One region of the Virgibacillus alimentarius genome, then DNA from elsewhere that is predicted to be linked to it. Evidence: predicted binding sites of a transcription regulator. Region 1 holds the regulator's gene; the other holds the start of a gene.
The links. The regulator Rex, encoded in region 1, represses fermentation and respiration genes when NADH is low (regulators of the CRP and FNR family bind a similar motif). The targets are predictions, from matches to a motif close to TTGTGAAATATTTCACAA.
Positions count from the first base shown of each region.

Region 2: J2Z81_RS13250 (hydroxymethylglutaryl-CoA synthase) is a predicted target of Rex. The motif match lies at 13,158-13,175, and genes of this name have one in related genera.

Region 1 covers NZ_JAGIKX010000048.1:1,222-13,917, reverse strand. The annotation lists gene arr (NAD(+)--rifampin ADP-ribosyltransferase) at 1-96, opposite strand, end outside; partial or broken gene J2Z81_RS14945 (PEP-utilizing enzyme) at 148-704, opposite strand; gene groL (chaperonin GroEL) at 934-2,568, opposite strand; gene groES (co-chaperone GroES) at 2,618-2,902, opposite strand; gene J2Z81_RS14930 (CPBP family intramembrane glutamic endopeptidase) at 3,201-3,914, shown strand; gene J2Z81_RS14925 (YdiK family protein) at 3,918-4,121, shown strand; gene J2Z81_RS14920 (redox-sensing transcriptional repressor Rex) at 4,559-5,197, opposite strand; gene moaC (cyclic pyranopterin monophosphate synthase MoaC) at 5,197-5,694, opposite strand; gene J2Z81_RS14910 (ABC-F family ATP-binding cassette domain-containing protein) at 5,832-7,754, shown strand; gene J2Z81_RS14905 (YiaA/YiaB family inner membrane protein) at 7,878-8,141, shown strand; gene J2Z81_RS14900 (FtsW/RodA/SpoVE family cell cycle protein) at 8,218-9,390, opposite strand; gene tsaD (tRNA (adenosine(37)-N6)-threonylcarbamoyltransferase complex transferase subunit TsaD) at 9,645-10,655, opposite strand; gene rimI (ribosomal protein S18-alanine N-acetyltransferase) at 10,645-11,100, opposite strand; gene tsaB (tRNA (adenosine(37)-N6)-threonylcarbamoyltransferase complex dimerization subunit type 1 TsaB) at 11,093-11,800, opposite strand; gene tsaE (tRNA (adenosine(37)-N6)-threonylcarbamoyltransferase complex ATPase subunit type 1 TsaE) at 11,842-12,297, opposite strand; gene thiL (thiamine-phosphate kinase) at 12,306-12,696, opposite strand, start outside.
Region 2 covers NZ_JAGIKX010000033.1:4,411-22,686, reverse strand. The annotation lists gene J2Z81_RS13310 (DHH family phosphoesterase) at 1-21, opposite strand, end outside; gene J2Z81_RS13305 (ATP-binding protein) at 231-1,100, shown strand; gene J2Z81_RS13300 (vWA domain-containing protein) at 1,116-3,035, shown strand; gene J2Z81_RS13295 (peptidylprolyl isomerase) at 3,078-3,779, shown strand; gene J2Z81_RS13290 (gluconate 2-dehydrogenase subunit 3 family protein) at 3,955-4,815, shown strand; gene J2Z81_RS13285 (GMC family oxidoreductase) at 4,831-6,576, shown strand; gene J2Z81_RS13280 (sulfite exporter TauE/SafE family protein) at 6,646-7,407, opposite strand; gene J2Z81_RS13275 (sulfurtransferase TusA family protein) at 7,475-7,702, opposite strand; gene J2Z81_RS13270 (MBL fold metallo-hydrolase) at 7,760-8,887, opposite strand; gene J2Z81_RS13265 (sulfurtransferase TusA family protein) at 8,862-9,473, opposite strand; gene J2Z81_RS13260 (DsrE/DsrF/DrsH-like family protein) at 9,532-10,011, opposite strand; gene J2Z81_RS13255 (nicotinate phosphoribosyltransferase) at 10,399-11,859, opposite strand; gene J2Z81_RS13250 (hydroxymethylglutaryl-CoA synthase) at 11,953-13,125, opposite strand; gene J2Z81_RS13245 (MerR family transcriptional regulator) at 13,278-13,946, opposite strand; gene J2Z81_RS13240 (heavy metal-associated domain-containing protein) at 14,146-14,352, opposite strand; gene J2Z81_RS13235 (MerR family transcriptional regulator) at 14,453-15,202, opposite strand; gene J2Z81_RS13230 (hypothetical protein) at 15,220-15,885, opposite strand; gene J2Z81_RS13225 (ZIP family metal transporter) at 16,084-16,899, opposite strand; gene J2Z81_RS13220 (hypothetical protein) at 16,947-17,312, opposite strand; gene J2Z81_RS13215 (EndoU domain-containing protein) at 17,316-17,873, opposite strand; gene J2Z81_RS13210 (hypothetical protein) at 17,993-18,145, opposite strand.

The DNA of each region.
Region 1 (12,696 bases):
TGATACATATTGAGCCTCTAATAAATATCCAATTTTCAGTTCTGCTTTTGTGCCATGAAAAAAAGGCCCCTTATCTAAGACACTTTTATCATTCATACGGACACACTCCCTAATATTTTTAAAAATTGTGTATAACATTGTCTGCAATTATAGTATTTCTATATACCCTTCTGTTCTATTCACCCTTATCCTTTGTTCGTCTCTGATCATCTTCGTAGCATGTTCTACACCGACTACTGCTGGCAGGCCGTATTCACACTCAATCACTGCTCCATGGGTCATCAGTCCACCCACTTCGGTGACAAGTCCTTTGATGGATACAAACAATGGTGTCTAGCTTGGATCAGTAAACGAAGTGATTAATATATCTCCATCTGCCAGGTCAGCATCTTCTATGTTCAGGATGACACGTGCCCTTCCCTCTATATCACCGGAGGAAACAGCTAATCCGGCAATCGCATTCTCTGGCAAATTCTCACTTTTGTACTCACCTGTAATTATATCACCGTCAGACGTGATAACACGCGGAGGATTGAGTTTTTCATATAATCTATATGCATTTTTTCGTTCGATGACGATTTGATAATCCAGTTGATTAGTTGTTACAGCTTCATGTAGTTCTTCAAACGTGACTTCTTTCTCGATAACGTTAGCTTGCACAAGCAGTTTAGCCTCTTTCAGCAGAGCCTGCTATAGATGAAGTAGTAAATACAAAATTTTATAAAGCGTTCAAAGTTTCCTTATTCAGATAAAATCATGAGAGATAATTTGGGAAGTTGTTTTGAATTGCGTGAGGCTGTTTTATACGTTGTTTAATAGCTTTTTTATTTCTATTCATTGCGTTGAATTGTATACCTTTTTGTTACCTTTTCATCAAAAAACGAGGTCTGCTTATCAGCAAACCCCGTCATATCAAGCATTATTCAATTAGGCTTACATCATGCCCGGCATTCCGCCGCCCATGCCGCCCATATCAGGCATTCCGCCACCTTCATTTTCTTCAGGAAGGTCAGCTACTACAGCTTCAGTTGTTAGGAACATAGCCGCAACAGAAGCAGCATTTTGAAGTGCTGAGCGTGTAACTTTTGTTGGGTCAACAATACCAGCTTCAATCATGTTTACCCAATCTCCGCTTGCAGCGTCAAATCCAGTACCGATCTTTTCGCCTTTCAAACGTTCTACAACAATGGAACCTTCTAACCCAGCATTGTGTGCGATTTGACGTACTGGCTCTTCAAGTGCACGAAGTACGATACTAGCACCTGTAGCTTCATCATCTTGAAGTGATAATTCGCCTACTTTATTGTAAACATTTACTAGAGCAGTACCACCACCGGATACCATTCCTTCTTCAACACCTGCACGTGTTGAGTTTAATGCGTCTTCCATGCGCAATTTACGCTCTTTTAGTTCTGTTTCAGTTGCAGCACCAACTTTAATTACTGCTACACCGCCAGCTAATTTAGCAAGACGCTCTTGTAGTTTTTCTTTATCGAATTCAGAAGTGGTTTCTTCTGCTTGTGCACGAATTTGTCCAACACGTGAAGAAATAGCTTCAGGATTCCCAGATCCTTCTACTACTGTTGTGTTGTCTTTTGTTACAACAACTTTTGATGCACGACCTAGTTGCTCCATAGTTGTACCTTTCAACTCTAGACCAAGGTCTTCTGTAACTACTTCTGCACCTGTTAAGATTGCGATGTCTTCAAGCATTGCTTTACGACGGTCACCAAATCCAGGAGCTTTTACAGCTACAACATTAAACGTACCGCGAAGTTTATTTAGTACTAATGTAGCAAGTGCTTCTCCTTCTACATCCTCTGCGATCATAAGAAGTGGTTTACCTTGTTGAACAACTTGTTCTAAAACAGGTAATACTTCTTGAATATTTGAGATCTTTTTATCAGTGATTAAAATATAAGGATCATCCAATACTGCTTCCATTTTGTCTTGGTCAGTAACCATATATGGAGAAGCATATCCACGATCAAATTGCATACCTTCTACAACTTCAAGTTCGGTGTTGAACCCTTTCGATTCTTCAATCGTAATTACACCATCATTTCCAACGCGTTCCATTGCTTCAGCAATCATACTTCCTACTTCGTCATCTCCAGCTGAAATAGAAGCAACTTGTGCAATTTCTTCTTTACTTTCAATAGGCTGTGAAATAGATTGCAATTCATTTACAGCTGTTTCTACTGCTTTTTCAATTCCACGACGGATTCCAACTGGGTTTGCACCAGAAGTAACGTTCTTCAAACCTTCACGAATCATTGCTTGGGCAAGAACTGTTGCAGTTGTTGTACCATCACCAGCTACATCATTTGTTTTAGATGCTACTTCAGATACAAGTTGTGCACCCATGTTTTCAAAACGGTCTTCAAGTTCAATTTCTTTAGCGATTGTTACACCATCATTTGTAATTAAAGGGGAGCCAAACTTTTTATCTAAAACAACGTTACGACCCTTTGGTCCTAAAGTTACTTTTACTGCGTTTGCTAATGTATCTACACCTCTTAGTAAAGAACCGCGAGCGTCTTCACTAAATTTAATTTCTTTAGCCATATTATAATAACCTCCTCAAAATATTTTTCTTAAGTATAATCAAGATAGATTAGCCAATTACCGCCAAAATATCACTTTCACGAAGAATTAAGTATTCAGTGCCTTCATATTTCACTTCAGTACCTGCAAATTTAGAGAAAATAATATGATTACCTTCTGCAACTTCAGGTGCTACTCTTTCACCATTTTCTGTAACACGGCCAGAACCAACTGCAACTACTTTACCTTCTTGTGGTTTTTCTTGTGCAGAGTCTGGAAGTACGATGCCACTTGCAGTTTTTTCCTCTTTTTCAACAAGCTCGATTACAACACGATCTCCTAGTGGTTTAATCATGTAGACAACCTCCTTAATTCATAATCTATGTTTTATTATTAGCACTCATCAAACACGAGTGCTAATACCAATTATTATAATAAATAATTATATTAAAAAATGCAAGCATTATCATTCAACTTTTTCCTCGTATCTATTTTTCCATTCACCATAAAATATAATGAACCATTATATTATTAGAACGATGAAAGATATGATAAAATCTATATTAGTGTTTTTTCAGTGAAAAACTACTGCTATATTTAACACTTCAAACATAATCTATACAAATACGAAATTTTAAAGGAGTCGTTCTGTTTTGACAAAGCGTTATTGGTGGGTCATTATAACCTATATCATAATGCAATTCTCTGGAGTCTTGTTTGCTCCAATTCTTTATACTGCGTTACCAATCAGTAAATTTCAAGCTGTTATTTCTTGGAGCATTATAAGTTTTATCATTGGTCTTATTGTGGTACTCGTTCTAATGAAACCGGATATGAAAATGGAAAGAAATATAAATGCCGCTAGTCCTGGCCAGATGATTTTATGGTCTTTTGTCGGTTTATTTATGGCATATGTTGCCCAAGGGCTTGCCATTACAATTGAAACAAATTTATTTGGTATTAAACCTGGCTCAGCAAATACTGAAGCCATTGTCAATATTGCACGATCTGCACCTTTATTTATCATAATACCAGCACTCATTGCACCAATTTTAGAGGAAATTATTTTTCGTAAAATTATTTTTGGTGTATTATACACACGTACAAACTTTTTTATTGCTGCTGTTTTATCCGCCCTTGTCTTCGGAATTATTCACGGAGAACCTATGCATATTTTGATCTACGCTTCAATGGGATTTGTATTCGCGTTTTTATATGTAAAAACAAAACGGATCATCGTGCCAATTATTGTACACATGGCTTTAAATACAATTTCAGTCATTGTCCAGCTTTCATTTGATCCAGAAGACCTCGAACGAATACAAAACCAACTTGAGCAAGCGCAAATGATTTTTATTGGAGGCTAATTTATGAGAATATCACCAAGAGGAATAGCGATCGTCTATTTTTTAATGGGTGCTCTCTTTATTTATATTGCAATCAATAGTGTGACAGATACGGTATGGAATACCTTAACGATTATTTTCACCATCGTAGCTACACTAGATTTCATTGTAGGATTTCGATATTGGAGAATGCATCTATACTTAAAAAAACATAATAAAAAGAAATAGGCCGCAAAAAAGTATTGTGTGTTCCCTTTTAAGGATTAAGGAGGCAACACATCTAATTAAAAAGCTAAATAGCATGCGAAAATCATAGTGGTTTTCACATGCTATTTTTTTTGGCCCATCATGCTTATACCATAAATCAAATCCAAATTGGAATCAAAAATGTAACACTAGAAAACTATTCAAATGTTACGGTTTTAAATAGGTATGGATAACTGCGCAGATCGCATCACAGATCAAATTGAAAAGTACGCTTCTATTTCGCAGCCCAATTCTACTTTATGTACTCGTATAATCAAATAAAGAGCTTATTCCTATTATACGACTGAGATTGGATCTCATATCTTTAATGAAGGAACTTTTCATTGTTATCCAACTGGGTTCATTAGGCAGTCATACACTTCAAATTTCCTAATAGAACATAGAAAATTAAGTTCTGCTTACAGACCCTCATCAAGCGGATAATGTTTAAGGAAATAAACCAATGCTTGTAATTCTACAGCCAAGTCAATATGATGAACACGAATATGTTCTGGTACACTGATTCTTGCTGGTGTAAAGTTCAAAATTCCTTCAATCCCGCAATCTACAAGCCTGGTAGTAATTCCATCCGCTTCACTTGCAGGTATGGTTAGAATGGCCACTTTGACATCACCAATTCTGTCCTCTAATTCAGCGATGTGATAGATAGGCACGCCTCCGACATTTCCTTCTGACTTACTCGGATCAGAGTCAAAAGCCATAACAATCTTTGTATTATTATTTTTAGTAAAATTATAATTTAAAAAAGCTGTCCCTAAATTCCCAACACCAATTAAGGCAACCTCAGTTACCTCATCCTGGTCTAATGTTTTTCTAAAAAAGCCGAGTAAATATTCAACATTGTAGCCATAACCTTTTTTCCCTAATGCGCCAAAGTAAGAAAAATCCCTTCTAATTGTTGCAGAATCAACTTTTACTGCTTCACTGAGTTCTTTTGAAGAAACCCGGGCTTTCCCTTGGTGATTTAGATTATTTAAAAAACGATAGTATAGTGGCAATCGTTTTGCAGTTGCTTGTGGAATTTTACTTTGCTCCATCAATCTTCCTCCGTATCTTTTCGTAAATAATCACCGGATTTACCACCCTTTTTCTCTAGCAGATAAGTATTTCCGATAACCATTCCTTTATCAATGGCTTTACACATATCATATATTGTTAGAGCGGTTGCTGACGCTGCTGTCAGCGCTTCCATTTCTACTCCTGTACTTCCTTTTGTTTTTACAAAAGCTTCTATTCCTAATTCGTATGTGGTATCTGAAACTGACCAGTGAAACGAAATATCAATGCTTTTTAATTGAAGGGGGTGGCACATCGGAATCCAGTCAGATGTTTTTTTGGCAGCCATCACTCCAGCGACTTGGGCGACAGCGAGAACATCTCCTTTATCTATTTGGTTCTGAGTAATTTTCTTATAAATTTCCTGATTGACGAATATACTGGATTTAGCAACGGCTATACGCTCTGTTTCGTCTTTTTTGCTGATATCAACCATTCGCGCTCTTCCCTGTTCATTAAAGTGAGTAAAATTTGACATTATCTCATCTCCAATTTTTTTATCTTAATCCCTATTCTAGCAGAAAAATATTCATAAGTCGTGATTAATTTCACAATAGTATTGCCTGCCCGATTTCAAATAGGATACACTGGGATTATACAGACGAGGTGACACAAATGATAATAATGCAATTAAATGATGTTTCAAAATCCTTTGGGGCAGAGGAAATTTTAAAAAACGTAAAACTTGAAATAAAAAGAAATGACCGAATTGCTATCGTTGGGAGGAACGGTGCAGGAAAATCAACCTTGCTGAGAATAATGGCTGGAGAAATTTCCTATGATGAAGGAGAAATATACAAACCAAAAGACTTATCCATTGGTTATTTATCACAGCATACAGCATTGGAGTCTGCTAAATCCATTTGGAATGAGATGTTAGGGGTCTTTGACCATTTGCGTCAGCAAGAACAAGAACTCCGTGCAATAGAAAGGCAAATGGAAAATGCAGCATCCTTATCAGCTGAAAACTATGAGAAACTATTGCAAAATTATGATGTACTACAGCAAGAATTTGAATCTGGAGATGGCTATAACTATGAAGCTGAGATTAAAGCCGTTTTGTCAGGGTTACATTTCCACCATTATGACTACGAAACACCGATTAATGAATTAAGCGGCGGACAAAAAACAAGATTGGCCCTGGGAAAATTACTATTAAAGAAACCTGATCTGCTTATATTGGATGAACCGACAAACCATTTAGATATTGAAACACTTTCCTGGTTAGAGAGTTACTTAAACAGCTATCCTGGAGCTGTTACGATTGTATCTCATGATAGGTATTTTTTAGATAAGACCGTTTCGATTGTGTACGAAATTTCCCGTCATAATACCAAAAAATACCATGGCTCCTATAGCAAATTTCTTGAACAAAAGGCATTAGATCACGCCCGGGAATTGAAAGAGTATGAAAAACAGCAAATAGAAATTAAAAACATGGAAGATTTCATTCAGAGAAACATTGCTCGTGCTTCAACAACGAAGCGAGCACAAAGCAGAAGAAAACAGCTACAGAAAATGGAGAAGCTCGATCGTCCACTAGGTGATGAAGCATCCGCCTCATTCTCCTTTCAAGTGAACAAAAGAAGTGGAGATGATGTGCTGAAAATGAAACAGGTAGCTTTTCGCTACGACAAAGAAAATGCACCTTTATTTACAAATGTAAATTTATCTGCTAATCGAGGAGAACGGATTGCACTTGTTGGTCCTAATGGTGTTGGAAAGACCACCTTATTAAAAGTGATTTTAGGGAGGCTTAAACAAGATCAGGGACAGATTCACATTGGGACGAATGTGCAACTTGGTTATTACGATCAGGAGCAAACAAATTTAACCTCCTCCAAATCAGTGCTGCAGGAATTATGGGATGAATACCCTACCATAAATGAGAAAGATATCCGTACCGTGCTAGGCAATTTCTTATTCTCTGGAGACGATGTGCTAAAATTAGTTCACACGCTTAGCGGAGGAGAGAAAGCTCGACTAGCTTTAGCGAAGTTAATGATGAAAAAAGCGAATTTGCTTATTTTAGACGAACCAACAAACCATTTGGATATTGACAGTAAAGAAGTATTGGAGTCTGCATTAATTGACTACCCTGGGACCATTATTTTTGTTTCTCACGACCGCTATTTTATCAATAAAGTTACGGATCAGGTTGCAGAAATGAATCAAGATGGCATAACTATTTATTTGGGAGACTATGATTATTATATAGAAAAAAAACAAGAAGAAGCAGAGATAGCCAGACTTAACCAAACCGAAGAAATAATGGAGCATAAAGAAAAGAAAAAGAAGCTTAGTTTTAAAGAAGAAAAATTGATTCAAAGTGAACAAAGAAAAAAAGAACGACAAATTGTAAAATTGGAAGAAACTATTGATGCTCTTGAAACAGAGCTCGTAACATTGGAAGAGGAAATGGCTGAACCCGAAATTTATGAAGATCATAAAAAATCACTAGAACTCACGGAAAAAGTAAACAAGATCAAGCTAGAGCTCGAACAACTTATGGATGAATGGACGGTTTTACAAGATTAACTCTTTTTTAAAAAGAGTATCTGTTTATTCGACAAAAAAAGGGAAAATGAATTTCTTGTCGAATATAATGGTTATAGGAATATAATGGTTATAGAATGAATATAATGAAGGAGGTAAAGCCACATGCGAAGATATAGGCGTAGAAATACACCAGCTTTTACAGTGTTAGCCTATTTTACATTTTTTGCTGGTGTAGCTTTATTTTGTATTGGCCTCTATAATGCTGATAACTTGCAATTAAATGAAAAAGGATATTATATCGCAGTAATGATATTAGTAGCAGTTGGCGCCATATTAACACAGAAAGTAACTAGAGATAATGCGGAAGATGATGAGATTATTGCTGAGCAAGAAAGAGATCAAAACATTTCTAAAAAAGTGGATTGATCAATGAATACAAAAGGGGTATCCTGAAAATAATTCCTTTCAGGATACCCCTTTTTTACTTTAAAAATAGTATCTATTATTTAAAAAGATAATCATTTTGAATAGTGTATTCTACCGCAACTCTATATACAAGCCCAAACCCCAGCATTGTGGATAAAATGGAACTTCCTCCATAACTTATTAACAATAGCGGGATCCCGGTTATCGGCATAATACCTATTGTCATCCCGATATTTTGAAATGCATGAATAAGTAACAAACTCATGAAACCGAAACACAAATATGCGCCAAAATCATTATACTGATAGATTTTTAAACCTAGTGTTACTAGTTTATATAACAAAAGGAAATAGACAAAAATAACCGCTGCACTTCCTATAAAACCAAAACTCTCACCGATCACAGAAAATATAAAGTCTGTATGTGCCTCCGGAAGCTGAACTTGCAGGCTGCTCATTCCTTTACCTGTCAATTGCCCCGAACCGATAGCCGACATCGATCTTTCGATATGGAATCTGTCATTACCAGATTGACTATTTGGATCGAACCATGTTAACACACGGTCTGCCTGGTAAGGCTTTATCCCAATTGCTGTAGCAGCATCCGGAAATTTAACAATCAAGGCTATAGAAGCTGCTGCAATAAGCAGCATCCCTAGGATTAGCGTAACAATAATTTTCCAATCAATCCCCGAGAGGATTACTAACATGCCTGCAATAAAAAGGAACACGACCGATGTACCGAAATCAGGCTGCTGAAAAACGAAGAAAACTGGAAGTGCAGTGACTGCAGCAAGTTTCGCCAAAAGCATAACATCACTTTTCAGTGTGCTTTTTCTATATTTTTCCTTATGTTTACTAATAACTGCAGCTAAATATAAAATGGTTGTAATTTTAGTAAACTCTGCTGGTTGTAAAGATAAACCAGGAATAGATGTGAACCAGCTTTTTGCTCCATTTATCGTCCGAGCTATACTTTCAGGACTTAGGAACAAAATAATTAAAATGAGCACCCCAAAAGCATAGGCGTAAACACTCATTTTATATAGCTGATCTAAATCAAGAAATTGTATAGCTGCTACAAATAAGGCGCCAACTGTAAACCATGCTAGTTGTTTTAAAACAAAGTTATTACCTGCATATTGCTCCAGATGCTGAGCATTATAAATAGCCACTAAACTAATGCATATACAAAGAAATAGCAAAAAAATAAAATCATGTTGTATATAATACGATTGCCTTTTAGACATTGTGGTATCACCAAATTTCTGTCATCTTATTTTAAACGACTCTTCGATTAACTTACCATCCACAAATTTTAATATTTAAATTATCCACAAGCATATTCACAAAAGATTGCTCTTTAATGGACTTTATGTGTAGTTATAAACATAATCCACATAATTATCTATATTAATCCACACTTATTATCCACAGCCTGTCACTTGAATAATCAAGTATCCTGTTATTTATCCACACATCAGTGGATAAATAAGTCACAGTTTTATCTTAATAATAATGAAGGATTGGCATTTAACTTCAAATCGGATCGTTTTCCTTGTTCGTAAGCAATTGTTCCAGCTGCGGCAATCATTGCTGCATTATCGGTACACAAATGTATAGAGGGAATAAGCAGGGATATATTGGTACCACTAAATTGTTTCTCTAATGATGCACGGAGTCCTTTATTTGCTGCAACCCCTCCAGCAACAATTACTTGTTTTACCCTATATTCATCTGCTGCTCGTTTTGTTTTCTTTGTTAAAACGTCTATTACACTTGCCTGAAAACTAGCAGCGATATCAACTTTTTCTATATGTTCTCCGCGTTGTCGAGCATTGTGAACTTTATTAATAACTGCAGATTTGAGACCGCTAAAACTAAAGTCATAACTATCATTTTCTAGCCACGCGCGTGGAAAGGAAATGGTTTCTTCTCCTTGGCTTGCTAAGCAATCAATATGTGGCCCACCAGGATATGGTAATTCTAACATTCGAGCTACTTTGTCATAAGCTTCTCCAGCCGCATCATCACGTGTTTCACCTATAACTTCATAACTTCCATGTTCTCTCATTAGAACTAATTCCGTATGGCCGCCAGAAACGATTAACGCAAGTAATGGAAATTCAAATTCATTTTCCAGTCTATTTGCATAAATATGACCAGCAATATGATGTACACCTATCAATGGTTTTTGTTTAGCAAATGCCAAAGCTTTTGCGGTATTTACGCCTACAAGCAATGCCCCAACAAGACCAGGCCCTTCAGTTACTGCAATCGCATCAATATTTTCCCATGTGAGCTCTGCTTGATTAAATGCTTCCTCTAGAACAATTGTCATTTGTTCTACATGATGTCGGGAAGCAATCTCTGGAACTACGCCTCCAAACCGTTTATGACTCTCAATCTGGGAAGCGACAACATTCGAGAAAATTTTTGTGCCATTTTTTACAATGGCTACAGCAGTCTCATCACAACTTGTTTCAATACCTAATATATATAAATCATTCTTCATTTAATTTCACCCACATTACAATAGCATCTTCCTGATCATCCGTATAATAATTTTTGCGAATGCCCCCTGGCACAAGACCAAACTTCCGGTACATTTTCTGCGCAATTACATTCGACTTTCGTACCTCTAATGATAAACGTTTAACTCCATTTTTCATCGCTTGATATGCAACGTACTGAAAAAGTTTTTCTCCTAACTTATTCCCGCGAAATTTTGGTAAAATTGCAATATTCGTAATTTGTGCATCATCTAACACAATCCATAAACCAGCATATCCGATAATTTTATTATCTAGCACCATAACAAAATAATGCGCATGCTGATTTTCAACAACCTCTTGATGAAAAATATCTTCCGGCCAATGTGTTTGGAAAGAAGCTAATTCGACTTCCATAACTTGCGGTATGTCTTTCACTTCCATTTTCCTGATCATTAATTCAGCCATCATGCTTATTTCCCTTTTTAGATTTCAGCCAATTGGCTTCTGCTTCAGCTAAACGCAAATAATTAGGTGTTAATAAATGCGTATCGTCAGCTGGTTTCGTTTTTCCGGCTAATGCTAAATGTGAAGGGCTCGTCTGATGAAAAGGACCTTCAGGAAGAATAGCCTGGCTTCCTATATACGATATAATTTTTTCTTTATATAAATGAATATCCGGACTTAAAAAAAGAATTTCCTTACCCATTTGGGATAATTCATGAAGCCAATCATCCATGTTTACATTCTTTTCCTTATCCGTCTCGATAAGCCGACTGTTCTTCCATTGATATAAACCAGTATAAACCATTTCACGCCGTGCATCGAAAAACGGACATATGTAAGAATTAAAAAATTTCCCTTGATATGCAAGTGCTTCCAGACTAGAAACACCTGTGATAGGAATATTTAAAGCCCAAGCCAAGGTCTTAGCTGTCGCCAGTCCAATTCGGACACCTGTATATGAGCCGGGGCCCTTAGCAACAACAACTTTATTTAATTGTTCTGGAGTTATACTAACCTCTCTCATTAGTTGATCAATCGCAGGCATCAACCTAACAGAGTGATTTTTAGCTATGTTAGTAACCGTTTCTCCAATAATTATTTCATCTTTAAGAATTGCGACGCCCATTAATTGATTTGATGTATCAATCGCAAGTATATTCATTCGAGCTACTCCTTCATATAATATAGCTGTGATTATAGTGTTTAGCCAATTAGTTCGTTTATTATCCAGTCAAAATGCACACCTTTTGGAGAAAAGGTTAACATCCTAGTATTCTCATCCATGTATTTTATATGAATATTTAAACGCTCTGACGGAAGAAAATCTTTAATAAATTGGGCCCATTCGACTACAGAAACACCATCACCATTAAAATATTCAGCAAAACCAATATCCTCGTCTGAATGTTCTAATCGGTAAACATCCATATGATAGAAAGGCAATTCACCTTCATACTCTTTTATAATTGTAAACGTTGGGCTGCTCACCGTTCGTTTGACGCCTAGCCCTCGTGCGATCCCTTTTGTAAAGGCGGTTTTTCCTGCACCTAGATCTCCCTCTAGCGTAATAACATCACCAGGTTTCAGCAATAAAGCCAGCCTTTCACCTAATCGGGTTGTTTCCTCCACAGCATATGTTTTTATTTGATGTTCTTTCATTATAACACCTACTTTTTATGTATATAACCATCTTTCTGTAATAACTGTCTATCCTTATTATCATGCAGAAACACATATCCTACTTCATCTACGCTATAATGAACATAACCAATTTTGGTAATTGGAGTTTGGCTTTTCTCTGCAGCTTCCTTCACATCTAGCCAACTTTCTTTAGCTACCGTGCCCAATAGTTCAAAATCCTCTCCCCCGAATAATTTCCATTTCCGCTGTAAATCCAAGGGAAACTGTTGGTAGGATTGACTTATTGGAAGCTGCTCATCATATAAATGAATACTTACCCCAGAAGCAACAGCAATCTCAGAAGCTTCGTTTGCAATCCCATCACTAACATCATTTAAAGCTACCCTTGGCAGATCAGCCAAAGCTTTAGCAAAATCT
Region 2 (18,276 bases), on a different contig from region 1:
ATGGGATAATAATTTGTACATCGGAATCACCTCAAAAGATAGTATGGTTTTTAATGTAGAAAATTATTGTGAAAAGACGTTAATATTTTGAGGATATCTATCTACATCTACACGATCACTTTCGTATATTCCTATATTAACAGACATCTTCTCTGTTTGAAAAACACCCAATCGTTGCCATCTATCTATATAACATTTACAATATTTCTAGAAAGGAGCTAGCCATAACTATGAACTACAATTTACCAGAAAATATCGTTGAAATTTTAAATAAAAACCAAAGAACACAGGATAGTACACACAATAACCTCATCCGAGAGGACGGATATGTCCCGCCAACCAACGAGCTATTTATTGATGCTATTACCGCTCTAAGCATGGGGAAAAATATATTATTAAAGGGACCAACAGGTGCAGGAAAGACAAAGTTGGCAGAAACACTATCCCATTTATTCCATCAGCCAATGTTCAGTATTAACTGTTCTGTGGATTTAGATGCTGAAAGCCTAATGGGTTTTAAAACCTTAGCTTATGAAGATGAAAAACAAGTGATAAAATTTGTTCCCGGTCCTGTAACGAGTGCGATGAAAGACGGAAGTTTTCTATATATCGATGAAATAAATATGGCCAAGCCAGAAACACTGCCACTTATTAATGGAACGCTCGACTACCGGAGAACAGTTACGAATCCATTTACAAATGAAGTCATTACTGCGAAAAAAGGATTTAATGTGATAGCGGCAATCAATGAAGGATATATTGGTACTGTACCTCTAAACGAAGCACTAAAGAATCGCTTTATCGTGATTGACGTTCCTTATCTTCAAGGTGACCAACTAAAAGAATTGATCAAGAGCAATACAAGATTAACAGATAAAACGATGATTGATCTGTTTACCACATTATCAGCAGACTTAATTCATGCAGTAGATCAAGGAAAACTAGCTGAAGACGCAGCTTCGATTCGTGCTTTGCTTGATGCTTGTGATTTAAGTGTTGTCATTCCCCCAAAACGCGCTATTTTGCGTTCTATTATTGATAAGCTGGAAGAGGACCGAGAAAAAGAATTTGTGGAAAACTTAGCTGAAACGTTGTTCTAGAAAGGAGAATCAGGGATGAAGTATAACCGGTGGGTGGATACCAAAATCGACACGAATCTTTACAGGCAATTACAAGATTTAACCACTGTCTTATCCGGTCAGCCTGATTTACTATTCGAATATTCCTACGGCTCCTATATGGACATCGTGAATGGTAAAGTGACCGGAAGCCGGCTGTGGGATGTTGAGAAGCACCAGATCAGGGAATCCGGCTATAAGACAGACGTATTTCTACGCACCATCGGAACAATGTATTATTCATCCGTACCAGACTTAAAAATGTATGCGGATAAACGGAATCATTCCATGCTTCCGAAGTTTTCTTCCCAATTGTTTACGTTGCTCGAAGATTTGCGTCTTGAAGATCTGATAAAAAAAGTTCGCCCTGGCACGGAAAAGGATTTCTCCATCCGCAATCATTTTATGCGACATTATTTTGGAACACAATTAGCAACAAACGTCACACGAAGCTATACACTAAGTGAATTATTTTGTCTGATCTCACTTACACTGTACGCCAATCAGCCAGATCCGTATTTTCCAAAAGCAAATGAAGGGCGATTAAACCTGCTAGAAAAACTAAAGCCATCTATTTATTCCGTCTTTGAGGCAAAAAATACCAAAGATATAATACATATCGTCGAGCACATCGTCCTTCAGACCGAACTGTATGAAGAAGAAGATATGATTAATGACTATTTTGTTTTCCCAATCGCATATTTGGAAACATTAGAAGAAAATACACTTTTTGATGAATTAACCCGAACAGATAAACTGGCAAACGAGGATAAAGAGGAGATCGATGAGGATAATAATGAATATATGGACCAGCGTTTTTCAACCTGGCACAGAGAAAATCAAAATAGCGATAGAAAACAAAATTTTCTTCAGTTTGAAATGGAAGTTGGAACGAAAACAAATCTCATGGGTGGTGGAACAAGAGAAACCGATGATGCTGATCAAGCAATGGGTACCGTTCAAGGTGCATCAGGGAAAAGTGACAAAAATGACTACTCGGAACTCGAATCGCTTGAGCGCGAGACAAACAAGGATGCTTCAAAGGGAGACAGCCCTTACGGAGAAGAAAATAAAGACGCCATTGCTATACGAAAAGAAGCACATCCCCCTTCAAAAGCAGATAAAGAAGTTTACCATGCATATGCTTCGGATATTGAGGCAGCAAAACGCAAACTTGCAACAACCATTAAGAAAACACTAGAACATAAAATGAATGCACCAAGGAAGGATTTAGTAATTGGCCGTCTTTCCAAAAAGTTAATGCCACTTGTGATTGACGAAAACCCGAGAGTATTTTATAAAAAAAGTGAGGAATCAAATGAGATCGATGCTGTTTTCACCTTACTTGTAGACTGTTCCGCTTCCATGCATAATAAAATGGAAGAAACAAAGCGTGGTATTGTCCTTTTTCACGAAGTTTTAAAACAATTGAAAATTCCTCACTCCATCGTAGGCTTTTGGGAAGATGCCAATGAAGTAAAGAAAAATTATCAGCCAAACTATTTTCATTTGATTCATACGCATGCAGACTTTCCTTCTCAAACAAGCGGAGCGAAAATCATGCAGCTGGAGCCAGAGGAAGATAACCGCGATGGTTTCAGCATTCGTATCATGACGGAAGATCTCGCAAAAAGAAGAGAGAAACATAAATTTTTACTCGTATTTTCAGACGGAGAACCAGCTGCTGCAAATTATGACCAAAATGGGATTGTGGATACAAATATTGCCGTTACAGAAGCTCGAAATAAAGGAATTGACGTCGTCGGCATGTTTCTGGCTGACGGTGAAATTGATGAACAAGATGATACAACCATGAAAAATATTTACGGAAAAGAGCGCGTTATGATACCAAATGTCTCAGAGCTTCCGGAACATTTTGCACCAATTTTGAAGAAATTGCTGTTTAAATCTATATAAATTTTCAAGAGGGGGGGACTGTCCCCATGTGGAGGTTTTCGCGTGAATCGATTAACGACAAAGAAGAATGTTCTGTATATCATCGGTATGCTTCTAGTATTTATCATGTTGGCGGGGTGCGGTTCACAGCCAGAGGATGAGGAGACAAAACAGGAAACACCAGAAAAAACTGAAAATCAATCAGAATCAACGGATTCAACTAGTGATCAAACAAAATTTGAACAAGAAAGTCCATTCGTTACGATTACAATGGAAGACGGGGATGAAATAAAGATTGAATTATATCCCGACATTGCTCCAAATACCGTTAATAATTTTATTTCTTTGGCTGAAAACAGTTTTTATGACGGTCTCATTTTTCACCGTGTTATCCCTGATTTCATGATACAAGGCGGCGATCCAGAAGGAAATGGTAAAGGCGGCCCAGGATATACGATTAAAGGAGAATTTGATTCAAATGGTGTTTCAAATGATTTAAAACATAAGCGCGGCGTGATTTCTATGGCTCGTTCATCAGACCCGGACTCAGCGGGATCTCAGTTTTTTATCGTTGTAAGCGACTCTCCTAGTCTTAATGGTGACTATGCCGCATTCGGGCAAGTAATAGAGGGAATGGATACAGTTGATGAGATCGCATCCGTAAAACGCGATGCTAACGATAAACCGAAAAAAGATCAAAAGATGAAAAAAATAGAAGTAGACACAAAAGGAAAAAAATTTCCCGATCCAGAAACAATTGAATAAACGTTAGAAGATGGTGCGCATTATAATGTGCACCATCTTTTTTATATCAATCGATCTTTTAGAAAGAAATATTCATATTTTGGTTAAAATCGGAAAGAATAAAACTATCCAAAGCAAGACTGCTTGTTTGTTTTTATACTTATTTACAAATCTAAGTTCTCAAGGAGGGATGTAAATGTCCGATAAATATGACAAGGACAATGAAAAGGATGTAAATACAAACGATAAAGATGGTGTTAGCCGTCGCCGATTTATTAAAAACACAGGATTAGTTGCTGGTGGGGTTGTTGGGGGATCATTGCTTGGTGGTGTTGTAACAAACCAATGGAATACCACCCCAGATAAAGATACACAAACAAAAGGGAACAAAACAACCCCAGAATTACAAGATGCACGCATGTTTTTCAGTCGTAAAGAGGATTTTGAAGTACTTAAAGCAGCCACGGAACGCATTTTCCCTGAGGACGATAACGGTCCTGGTGCTGTAGAACTAGGAGCACCTTATTTTATTGATAAACAATTAGCCGGACAATGGGGTTCGAATGCGAAGGCTTATATGAGAGATCCTTTTAAACAGGGCAAACAGGTCCAGGACTATGAACATCAAGATAGAGATCAAGATAAGCAAGGACCACATTCAGATACACAGAACCCGACACCAACACCGAGATATCAAACAAGATTGAACAGAGGGGAGATGTTTATTCAAGGACTCCGGAAATTAGATAAAGAGAGTCAAGATCGCTTCAAGAAGAAATTCATAGATGCCGAAGGAGATCAGCAAGATGAAATACTTGAAGCTTTTGAAAAAGGGGAAGTTCAAATGAAAGGTGTTGAAGCTACAACCTTTTTCAATTTACTCCTGCAAACTACATTAGAAGGTGTATATGCAGATCCAGTATATGGAGGCAACAAAAATATGCAAGGTTGGGTCATGAAAGAATACCCTGGACCACGTGCAGCTTATATTAATGACATAGAAAGTGATGATTTTATTAAGATGGAACCAAAGAGTCTAAGGGACTACCAAGGTTAACTGGAGGGATAGATGATGGCAAAAAAGTTGGATAAAGTTGATGTCGTTGTTGTTGGTTCTGGCTGGTCTGGCGGCATTGTATCCGCCGAGCTTTCTAAAGCAGGTTATAAAGTGGTTACACTAGAGCGGGGAGAAAATAGAAAAACAGCAGATTACACTGGAGTGAAAGACGAACTTCGCTATACCAACCGCTTTGAAATGATGCAAAATTTATCACATGAAACAATTACCTCCCGTAATGAAATAAACGAAACAGCACTGCCCGTTAGAACCCAGGGTGAAATGATGGCAGGAACGGATCTAGGCGGTGGCGGTGTTCACTGGGCAGGAGCATCCTATCGATTTGATCCCTACGATTTTGAAATCTATAGTAAGACAGTCGAGCGATATGGGAAGAAAAAAATACCTGAGGACATGACGATACAAGACTGGGGAATCACCTACGACGAGTTGGAGAAGTATTATGATAAGTTTGATAAAATGGCTGGAATCTCTGGTGAAGAAGACCCACTTGGTCCAAAACGTTCAAGTGACTACCCAAATCCACCGATGAAAGAAACGCCAAATTTACGTTTATTTAAAGATGCAGCCAAAAATTTGGGTTATCATCCTTTCCAAATTCCATCCGGTAATATCACGGAAAATTATGAAAACCCGGATGGACAGGTAATCAATCAATGTCAGTATTGTGCTTTTTGCACCCAATATGGGTGTGATTTTGGAGCTAAAGCAGATCCCATTGTTACAGTCATTCCAGCAGCAAAAGAAACAGGTAATTTTGAGTTAAGAACCCAATCCTACGTACGACGGGTGCTCCATGATGGTGGCAAAGCAAATGGGGTCCTATATGTTGATACGGTGACAGGTCAAGAGTATGAACAGCCTGCTGACGTTGTTGTTCTGGCTGCATTTACATTTACGAACAATCGTTTATTAATGTTATCTGAGATCGGTGAGCCATATAATCCAAAAACAAGAAAAGGCGTTATTGGTAGAAACTTTAATGGCCAATATAATAATTCTCATCTTGGTGCGAGAGGATTTTTTAAAGATAAGAAATTCAACCTTTATATGGGCGCAGGGGCACTTGGAGCCACGTTCAGTGATTTTCAAGCTGATAAATTTGATCATACTGATTTGGATTTTATTCACGGCGGACAAATTGAAATCAGACAATATGGTGATGGTGCAATCGCAAGTAACAAAGTTCCAAAAGGCACTCCAAAATGGGGACCGGAATTCAAGGAAAATTCTATTTTCTATGCAAATCGAAACTTAAATTTATGGTATACCAATGCAGTCATGTCTTATTGGCATAATTATTTGGATTTAGATCCAACATATAAAGATGATTTTAATGATCCGCTTATTCGAATTACAAATAAATTCACTGATCAAGATTTTAATATCTCGAAATTTGGTATTAAAAAATGTAAAGAAGTCTTGAAAGAAATGGGCGCCGATATCATTGATGAAGATGAAATACCTAAGAAATTTAATCATGTCTATTTCGGAGGACATTACACCGGGGGCGTGATTATGGGAGACAACCCTGAAACATCTGCAGTGAATAACTACTTGCAAATGTGGGATGTAGACAATCTCTTTGTAGTGGGTGGCTCTGCCTTTCCTCAATTCGGAGGGATTCACCCAACCCCAACAATAGGAGCACTAGCTTATCGTGCTTCTGAAGGAATCGAAAAATACCTCAAAAACGGCGGCCAACTCGCAACAGCAAAAGACAACAGCAGCACCGCATAAAAAAAAGCAAGCAAAGCGCTTGCTTTTTTTTATGGTGCCTGGCACCACTCGAATATTGTCGATTCATATTCATAGGATATCTAGCCAGATTTTGATTGCTGTTGCTAAAATGAGCAGTGCTAATATCCATTGCAATACTTTTGTGTTCACCTTTTTTCCGACATTAGCTCCTAGTGGAGAGGCAATGAGACTTGCGACGATCATGATAACTGCCGGCAAAAATAGCACTTGTCCCGTGACCAATTTTCCTGTGGTTGACCCGATCGAAGAAATAAAAGTGATCGCTAGAGAGGAAGCGATTGTCATTCTGGTAGGAATTTTTAGCACTAACAGCATGATCGGTACTAATATAAATGCTCCTGCAGCACCAACAATTCCTGCACCAATTCCAACAAGAAGCGCTAAACCTGCCGCAAGCCATTTATTAAAAGTCACTTGATCATGCGGCAGATCATCATTTCCCTTCTTCGGTACAAACATCATGATAGCAGCGATCGTTGCAAGTATCCCGTAAACAAGGTTAATGCTGCTCTCATTCATCAACTGAGAACCATAACCACCTATAAAACTTCCTATTAGGATACTTATCCCCATATAAATAATCAGTTGTTTATTTAAATATCCACCTTTTCGGTATGCCCAAACTCCACCAACAGTAGCAAATAAAACTTGAACCGCACTAATTCCAGCTACTTCATGAGCAGTAAATGCACCTAATCCAAGTAAAGGCGGAATATATAATAACATTGGATATTTGACAATCGATCCACCAATCCCTACCATTCCGGAAATAAAGGATCCGATGAATCCAATTAAAAAGATCGTTATCATAAAAAGAATACTATAATCCAATTACATTCCCCCTCTAAAGAGGGGACCCATCACAATGGGCCTCCTACTATGCTTTTTTAATCCAAAACTTGAATACTTGATCTTCCTTCGTTTGTTCTAGTAACTCATGACCACCGGACTTTGCCCATGCAGTCAGATCGCTTTTTGATCCTTCATCTGTTGTGTGAATTTCTAAAATCTCACCTGTACCAATCGTCTCCATTGTTTTTTTGGCTCTGACTATTGGCATTGGACATGCCAATCCTGTTGCATCTAAAACTTTAGCTATTTCCATTTGTATTCCTCCATTAATCGAATTATTTTCTTTATACAAGATAGATTATCTTCCTAATTATCCAATTGCACAACGGTTAGGACCCACTTCCATATCACGTTGTTGCTCATTTTCCGGATTCATTTTACCCATATTTGTTTTACGAATTTCTTCATATGCATTTGGCTGCGGTGGTAAATTTTCAGTTACCATTTTTCTGAACTTATCTTCATCTTCCACCTGCAAGCCAGTATTTTTTTGATAAAGGTCACCTAAGCGGGCAGACACACTTCCATCTTCTGCTAATTCCTCTACAAATGAAAAGTGTGCTGGTAACACGATTAAATCATCTGACAAGTTTGTATAGCGGCTGTATAATGTGCTACGAAGATCTTCTACCCAGTCTTCTGCTTTTCCGGCAAGGTCAGGACGTCCGATTGATTGAACAAACAATGTGTCGCCTGTTAATAAATATGTCTCATCAACAACAAGTGAAGTACTTCCGATTGTATGGCCTGGTGAATAAATTGGCTGCACAGTAACAGACGTATTTCCAACATGAATTGTCTTTCCTTCTTCAAGGGATGTGTAGTTAAAGGTTACTTCTTCAGCATCTTTTGAAGGAAGGTAATAGGTTCCACCCGCGTTTTTAGCTAGTTTACGCCCGCCAGATATATGATCTGCATGCAAATGCGTATCAAGTACATGTTTGATTTTTACACCGCGCTCCTTAGCGAAGTTTTCATAACTCTCAGTCATACGGGCTGCGTCGACGATGGCAGCTTCTCCATTTGATTCAATAAAATACGATAGGCATCCTTTTCCTAGACGCACAAATTGATAAATAGCACCCCCATCTTTTAGATCTCCAAGCTTAACTGGCTCTAAATGTTCGCTCCATCCTTTCATACCACCTTCTAAACTATATGCATTTGTATATCCTGCTTCCTCAAGCATATCTGTCACCATTTCAGAAGATTTCCCTTTAGCACAAATAACATTCACATTTCTATCTTTTGGCAGTTTATCAGTGATTGAATCCACCCCATCCATTAGATTGAAATAAGGTTCGTTTAAGCTCTCCACTTTTTTTCCTTCAATTTTCCAATCGCTAAAAGCATCATTATTTCGCACATCTAAAATAAAAGTATCTTCCTGATTCATTATTTTTTTCGCCAATTCATTCGTTGTTATTGTTTTTGTCATCTGTTTTTCCTCCCTCATGAATCATTTCTGTAGGTCCATCCCACTTCGTCATACCCGGTATAACGTTTTTTACATTTTTATACCCTTTTTTCGCTAACCTTTGGGCAGCTTGATCACTTCGATTACCTGTACGGCATATCACATGCAATTCTTTTGTTTTATCGATTTCATCAAATCGATCTTCTATTTCCCCAAGGGGGATATTAATAGCCCCGGGTATATGCCCAAACGCAAATTCCTCTTGCTCTCTGACGTCTAAAATTGTAATTGGTTCTTTTATTGCTAGTTTACTTTTCAATTGTTCTAGGTTCACAATCTCACTGTATGCTACTTCATCCTTTATATTATCCATCTCTGCTTTTCTTATATAATGTATGAACACCTCCCCATCTTCCTTAGTGCCAAGATAATCATGGCCTGTGCTATCAGCCCACGCTTTTATATCAGCCTTTGAGCCTTCATCTGTCGCTTGAACCTCAATCACTTGATTAGCTTCCATATCTTCGATTGCCTTCTTTGTACGTACAATCGGTACTGGGCACGAAACACCTTTTGCGTCTAAAATTTTATCGGATGAAATTTCCACAGGCTCACCTCCTCTAAAAATTATTTACGGTATGGGGTATTAAATATGTCAAAAAAATTTATATAAATAAATCTACATTCCCATCTTCTGCATCGCCAATATATGCACCAACCCCGGCATACTCAATACCATCAAGCAATTCCTCTTTTTGAAGCCCCAATAAATCCATTGTCATTGTGCAAGCAATAAGCTTTATATCTTGCTCACGTGCCATTTCTACTAATTGAGGAAGAGGCATAGCATTATGTTTTTTCATAATCTTTTTAATCATCTTTGGTCCCATACCTAAAAAGTTCATTTTAGAAAGTCCCATTTTATCTGTACCTCTAGGCATCATTTTCCCAAACATCTTCTCCATCAAACCTTTTTTCACAGGTACTTGATTTTCTTTCCGCAATGCATTTAATCCCCAAAAGGTATGGAATATTGTTACTTCATGGTCATATGCAGCAGCCCCATTCGCGATAATATATGCTGCCATTGCTTTATCATAATCACCACTGAAAAGTACAATGGTTGTTTTCTTTTTGTCAGGCATTTTATTAACTCCTCTCCTTCGGTTATACATATACTTGTAGGGGTATTTAAACAACCTGATTCTTATCTTATATGTTTGAGCATATTTTGTCAACCATCAATTTTCATCAAAAAAGGTAGGTTGTTTAAAAACTGGCTACAGTTCTACAACCCACCTTGATTGAACAGACATATGTATCTGGTAATTTTGTTTCATTTTTTCTTTATTGCACGATGATTCTTCCACCATTAATGGAATGACTTCCCTATGAGGTTTCTTCCTTGTTCAGTCTTTCATCGGATTTATGGATAACTTTTCGATATACGTATTTCGATTTATCTTTTCCCTTCGGTGACTGAATTAGCTACTTGAACCTGCTCCTCTGAAGTTTTCTATTCGATTAGTTATTCATCTCTGCATCCCACTTACCATTTTTCTAACTTCTTTAATATTTTCCATTTTATTATCCCAAGTTTTCTGACTTAAATCGACGGCATATTCTTCCGGATGAATGGTCCGTTTATATTCATCCCAAAACAAATCCAATTGGTCTTTCGTATATGCTTGCATTTCATATAGATCAGGAGTTTCATATACTAATTTACCATCCATAAATATATCATGATGCAAATTGATGGCGTTGAAGTTTGTGACGAACTTACTAATATACGTATGAATCGGATGGAACATTTTTAATTTTTCTTCCTCATTTGGATATTCATTTTCTAACGTAATATAATCTCCCTCAGCCCTGTTATTTATCGTGTTCACAATACGATACAATTTCTTCATACTTGGAGTGGTGACTTTCTCTGGATTACCTGATATTTTAATCGTATCCACCATTTCCCCATGCTCATTTTCTATAGAGACGAGTTTATAAACAGCTCCAAGCGCGGGCTGATCAAATGCGGTGATCAATTTGGTCCCCACTCCCCAAGCATCAATTTTTGCCCCTTGTGCCTGCAAACTTAAAATGGTCTCTTCATCCAAATCGTTCGAAGCAACTATCTTTGTCTCATGAAATCCTGCATCATCAAGCATTTTACGGGCTTCTTTTGACAAATAAGCCATATCACCGCTATCTAGACGAACACCTGTGAAGTTGATTTGATTTCCTAATTCCTTAGCTACTTTAATCGCATTTGGTACGCCCGATTTCAAAGTGTCGTACGTATCTACCAGAAACACACAATTTTTATGTCTTTGGGCATATTTTTTAAATGCTGTATATTCATCCCTATAAGCTTGAATCATCGAATGAGCATGCGTTCCTGAGACAGGTATACCGAATAATTTACCTGCCCTTACATTACTCGTTGAATCAAAACCTCCTATAAATGCTGCCCTGGTTCCCCAAATAGCAGCATCCATTTCATGTGCTCGTCTTGTTCCAAACTCCATCAATTGCTGTTCTCCAACGGTTTGCCTAATTCTGCAAGCCTTTGTTGCAATCAACGTCTGATAATTAACGATATTAAGCAATGCCGTTTCTATTAATTGTGCTTCAGCAAGAGGTGCTTCCACACGGAGAATTGGCTCATTTCCAAAAACAATTTCCCCTTCACGTACGGATTTAATATTACCAGTAAAACGTACCGTCTTCAGATAGTCAATAAAATCATCAGCATAACCAAGTTCTTCCTTTAAATAAATTAAATCCGATTTGCTGAAGCGGAAGTGATGAATAAAATCAATAATTTTCTCAAGCCCTGCAAAAACACCAATTCCATTGTCAAATGGCAGCTTTCTAAAATACAAATCAAATACAGCTCTTCGCTTATGAACATTGTCTTCCCAATATGTTTCCGCCATATTAATTTGGTATAGGTCCGTATGTAATGCTAAACTATCGTCTGTGTAGGACATGAATGAAACCCCCAAAAATTGTTATCGTATCCATTTTACCCTCTTAAAGAAAAACCCTTAGAAAGCAGAAAAATCTAAGGGAATAAATCTCTTCTATTTCGTTTTATGAATATATTGCCGCATATGGTCTTTCATACCAGCCAAACAAATTTTAGCGGGATCTTGATCGGTATCAAGCTCAATGGACGTGCCATCTTTAGGCAACGTTTCAGCGAAAATTTGTTCATATTCAGAAACGGATACTTCCGTTCTTGCTGAAAATAATTCCGTATGTTGTCTCGTATTTAAATAATTTCGGTAATTCGGCTGCAATATACCGGTAAAGAATTCTCCTACAGCACCTGACCCGTAGCTGAATAAACCAATTCTTGAGCCGGCAGCTAAATCTTCTTTTTGTTCTAAGAGAGAAAGTAGCGCCAGATATAACGAACCAGTGTAAATATTTCCGATATTTCTGCTATACTGCGTACTGATTTTATAGTTTGAAAGTAATCGCTCTTGCGTTTCTTCTGCCGTTTCATCCAATACCGTTTTTAATGCCTTATAACCCATTTTTGTATATGGTAAATGATAACAAATTGCCTCAAAATCCTGAAGCGCTAGACCACTTTTTTCTTTATATTTCCCCCATATTTTTGAAAAAAATGAAATGTATTGTTCATTCGAGAGCTTTCCGTCTACAAGTGCCATTTCCGAATAAACTGGCCGCCAAAAGTCCATAACATCAGCGGTTAAATAAGCACTATGTTCTTCAAGTTTCATAATCTTTGGTTCTGCGCTAATGACCATGGCGATAGCTCCAGCACCTTGTGTCGCTTCACCTGAAGTTTTTAATCCGTATCTGGCAATATCAGCTCCCAGCACCAATACTTTGCTGCTCGGATTTAATGCAATATGTCCTTTTGCCATTTGGATGGCTGCCGTTGCACCGTAACATGCCTGTTTCACTTCTACTGTTCGTGCCCAAGGGTTCATTCCAAGCAAATGATGGATGTAGACACCGGCAGACTTTGAGTGATCAACCCCTGTCTCTGTGCCAAAAATGACAAAATCGATCTTTTCCTTATCTGCCTCAGTCAAAATATCAAGCGCTGCATTGGCTGCTAATGTCACCGTATCTTGAGTAATTGGTGCAACTGCCATTTTCTCTTGTCCAATCCCAATTGTAAATTTTTCTGGCTCTACCTCTCTTGAGACAGCTAATTTGTTCATATCTACATATAAATGAGGTGCATAGAAGCCAATTTTATCTATTCCAATATCCAATGTCCTGCTCCTTTGCTTTCAGTTATTCTAACAAGTGATAATTTTCACAAGTAAACTTTTATATGATTAAACATTCTAATGATAATATAATTTAATAGGAAAAACAATCATTTGTGAAAAATTAGCGAACAGTGCCTGGCACTGTTCGCTTTTTAATCGTGTTCAAGCTCAAATTCCCGTTTTAAATATGTTTCAAAACGTTCATCAACATATTCTTTTATAAATTGATCACGTTTGTCTATGTCTTCTGCTTTCCGGAATAAACCAACGCGTTTCTTTCGTTGCTCCATTGGCTGCCTCTGCCAAAGAGCCATCGCTTCTTTTTCCAGAATTCTATTAACCTTACGTTCAATCATAATTTGGTTGAAACGATCGATCCGTTTCTCTTTTGGTTGGTCAAGCTGCTTTATTTCTTCACTTTTTACATTTTGATTTTCTAGTATATTCCTTATATAATCCAACTGTTCTTGGAGTTGCTTTAATAGTTGCTTATTAAACTCATTTTGCTGCTGTCTAAATTCCTCAAAATTCATAGGAGAATCGAGGTTTCTAGGCCGACTCATTGTATCTTCTTGATTGTCATCTACTGTAAATGCATATTCATTGGACAAAATACTTTTAATTTCCGTTGTTTCATAATCTTTTCCATAAAGATATGCGATTCGCTGCAGAATTTCAATCGTTTCAGGATGATACTTTTTTCCTCTGCCTCTTTGTTCCCAGCGGAAATGTTCTTCAAAGTTGTTTAAATATCTTCTAGTAGTAGTTTCTGGAATTTCAGTCCGTTTACTTAACTGACTTACCGAAAACCATTCCTCCACGAACACCTCTCCTTTCATTCAACCACCATTCAACCGCCATTCATTGACACCCTTATTTTAACATGAATGAGTCTATGTGTCTTGCAAATTTTGTAATTTTTTGTAGATGATGGCCAAAGCAAAGACCTTTATATTTTCTTTTTGTTTCCAAAAAGGTCCCCGTTCTTTTTTTGTTCATGTTCATTTCGGATCTTTAAATTCAAATGCTTCTGCTTTTTCCAGGTCCACTATTGTCGCCTCTCCTACTAGCAATTTTTGAAGCTCCGAAGTTTACTTTAGCTTCTTGAATTCCAGGCAATTCTTTTACATTTTCCTCGAATATTTTCGCGCAATTCGCATAATCAAGTCCTTGTATACGATAGTTCTTAACTTTACTTTCGGCTAATTGTTCTACTTGACTCGTCATTCTTATTCAACTCCTTATTGTGGGTCACTGCAGTATCTTTTATGTCGATTTAAAACAACCAAAAAAGAATTGGCTCGGGTCCAATTCTTTTTTCACTTGATCAATCATGCTGTTTTCTATTTAAAAATATTTCTGAGGCAATTTCCATGAATTCTAAAACATCTGACTCAATAGGATAGAAGCCTACCTTTTGTGATTTTTCAGGTGATTTCCTAACTTCCCACAGCTTCTTAAGAAAAGCATCGTTATCCCCAAAAGTTTCTTTTTGTTTTTCATGTATGCGCCTAATGATACGTTGTACTTCAGGTGCTTGAGCCCCTTTTGACATATGCTGTTTTAATTGCCCTAACAAAGAAACCCATTCAAGTGTATCCGGATCCCCGCTATTAACATTTGGCAGAAGATCTAATAATTCTTTTTCATCTTCATTAAATAATTGATTTCTAAATTCCATTCGCTGATCCATATTACGCTTATATAACTCTATTAGTTTTTGCATATCGATTAAGTTAATATCTCCATCCATTGTCAGATTGTTCATTAAGCCTTTAATGGTTGACTCAATTTCTTCCAGTTTATCCTTTTCTTTTTGAATATAGGTTAATTGATTTTGCAGACAGCTAACCCAATCCCACTGATGATCAAAGAGCATATTTTTAATTTCCTGCAGACTGAATCCTAATGTCTTTAAAAATTGGATCTCCTGGAGTTTGGCAAGTTCCTTTTTACCGTACAGTCTATGTCCGCCCTCTGTTTTACCTGCCGGGTGCAATAGGCCAATTTGGTCATAATAACGTAATGTTCTTACTGTTATGCCAGTCTGTTTTGTCACTTCCTTTATCGAAATCAAATCATCCACCTCCACTACTATGCACTCGGATTTTTCTTATCCTTTTCAGGAAAAATGGTATAGTACCAAGCATTGATTGTATCAGCTGCGAAGACAATTCCCCATATTACGCTAATTGGATAAATTACCTCTTTCTGATACGGACCATTTTCCGGTACGCCATCCATTTCCTCCATCCAAGACCAGTCTGATAAAACTTCTACTAGTGAACGGGAATGATCTCCGAAATATACCCAAAAAAAGGAATGAACCACAACAAATACAAATGTATGAACATACCAGCCTAGCCTATATTTACGAGCGATAAAACGTGGATCATTTTCACGCCTCATAATGCGACGATCTTTTTCTGTAAGTAATTCCACTCCTTTCCACTTTCCAATTTTTTGCTTCATAAATCGGTCCAGTTTTTTAAAGTCGGAAATACCAAACGTGCAGGCATATAATATGAAGATTGTTATAATAATCTGGAATGTTTCAATCTCTCCTGTTTTTTTATATACCACAAATGCCAAGACACCCTCCAGCATTGTCCCGGCAATAAATATAAATAAAAACAACATACCCAAAGCTTGTCGCCTAAAAGCATAACGTATCACTAAAAATAAGATGAGTGAAAGCCATGAAAAAATTTCAAGACTAATAAATATCTCCCACTGATACGGAATAATCACATCGGCCATATGCAATGTCTCCCCTGCGTATTTTTTCTTATGGACATCGAATGATATTTTCTAGTCCAAAACGGAAATGTAATATCAGTATACAAGATGACGTTACGTCAGTTTCAATCCTTTATTTGAAAAGAATATCACTAAATTTTCAACAAATTATTCAAAACTATAACATTCCTGTATAGGAGAATCGTACGTAACAGGTAACTATCCAAGTGCTACATCAAGAATCATCATAACCGTAAAACCGATCATCACGCTTATCGACGCAAGGTCCTTATTCCCTTCTTCTTGTGAACCCGGAATAACTTCTTCAACTACAACAAAAATCATTGCACCTGCTGCAAAGCTCAATGCATAAGGTAACAGAGGTTGAATAAAAGTTACAGCTAATGCTCCTATAACCCCCGCGAAAGGTTCAACCATACCGGAAGCCTGTCCATACATAAAGCTTTTTTCACGCGACATCCCTCCGCGCCGAAGTGGCATTGAAACAGCAAGACCCTCGGGAAAATTCTGAATGCCTATACCAATCGCAAGCGCAATGGCACCCGAAAGTGATGCAGTTGGTAAATCAACGGCAACCGCCCCGAAGGCAACCCCAACCGCAAGACCTTCGGGAATATTATGTAATGTAATGGCTAAAACGAGTAAGGTACTGCGCTTCTTTTGATCTGCGTGAATTCCTTCTGCCTGATCCATCGAAGAAGTTGGATGGAGATGCGGGAGTACTTTATCAGCAATCCACAGGAAAATACCCCCAAGCATAAAACCAATCGAGACGGGAATCCATCCAGGGACACTTCTCCCTTCTGCCATATCAAGAGCCGGTGAAAGCAAAGACCAGAAACTCGCAGCGATCATGACGCCACCAGCAAAGCCTAACATACTATCCATAAATCGCTGGTTAAACCCTTTTGTTGTAAACACCAAAGCAGCACCTAAGGCTGTCATCCCCCATGTAAACAATGTTGCAATCAATGCTTGCAAGATTGGGTGGAATTCTAAAAAATGAGAAATCATATTTGTCACTCCTTCTGTTCAGTATACCAATTCATCTTTTTAAACGCTCATCTATTTGACCTCTTCCATTCATCCAATTTTTCAATCCACACCCTAATTAACGCTCGTAGCTTTTTTGTCTCCATCTCGTAGGGTGGATATGTCTCGACATCAGCATCATCTTCAAACAAATCGTAAATTACCGTTGTATCAGCCTTAATAATAAGTCCACATCTATTTCCGCCAGACTCCACGCATTCTGTTACACCTGTTAACACACGCTCAATAGCTTCTAGGACACTATCATCAACAAGACGAGCGTCAGCCATGAGAAACTCACCGACAATTTTCATTTCAGGTTGATCAAATTCGATCGTTAATATTTTCTTTTCTTGTGAGCCATTTTTCAATGTAATTTCCCGAAATTGATACATAAACTATCCTCCTTCATAAACCGGAAATGCAGATATGATTTTCTCTTTCTGATCCAGGTACATGCTGATTTCCATCCCCTCCGATGTTAGCCCTGCATATGTATTCCCGTTTATCCATGTTTTAGCCTCATATGCTTCATTAATCGCATCGACGACTTGCTGAGCATTCCATTCTTTCGGGAAAAAAGTAGATTTTCCACCATTTGATGTTTTCGAAACTCCATTCACCTCAATTTCCGCCTCATAAACACCGGATGCATTTGGTTTCGTTTCCGTACCCTGAACAATATTTCCTTTCTTTGTAGGAAATCCATCATAATGAAAACCAACCGCCTGGTTCCTTTGATTAACTTCCCCTTCAAATATATGTTCAAGCGCTCCGTCTTTGAAGTATTTTGTATCAAATAAGTCGGAAATAGATGTAATCGATGAGTCAGAAGTAGTGTTCTCTAATTCATTACTACCGTCACCGTTTTCTAGAATGCCCTCTACCGTACAGCCGAATAAAAGAAAGGTACTAAAAATCAAAATGATTATACTTTTCCATTTAGCAAACATCATTTTTCACGTCCTCATAAAAATCTTGTATTATCAATATAGTCAATTTGACGATGATGTCAATATCGGATAAAAAATAATCCCTTACATGCCTATTAGCAAGAAGAGATTATCTTTTAATTTTATCCTCTTTTTCTTTTGTTTTTCTTATTTTCTAAATTAAGAAACTCACTATCTTCTGCAAACTCTGCATCATTTCTGCCAATCTTATTGTTTTTATTCTTATTATTTTGCCGTCCTTTATCTTTGTTACGATTTTTATTTTGCTCTGACATGTCTACGTCCTCCTGTCCTATTTCTTCACGTATAGGTTGTCCAAATTCAAATAAAATAATCGCGTTATTCTTTCGTTTCATGTATCCTAACATTAATGGCAATTTACTTTCCATCATGATCAAAAATATCT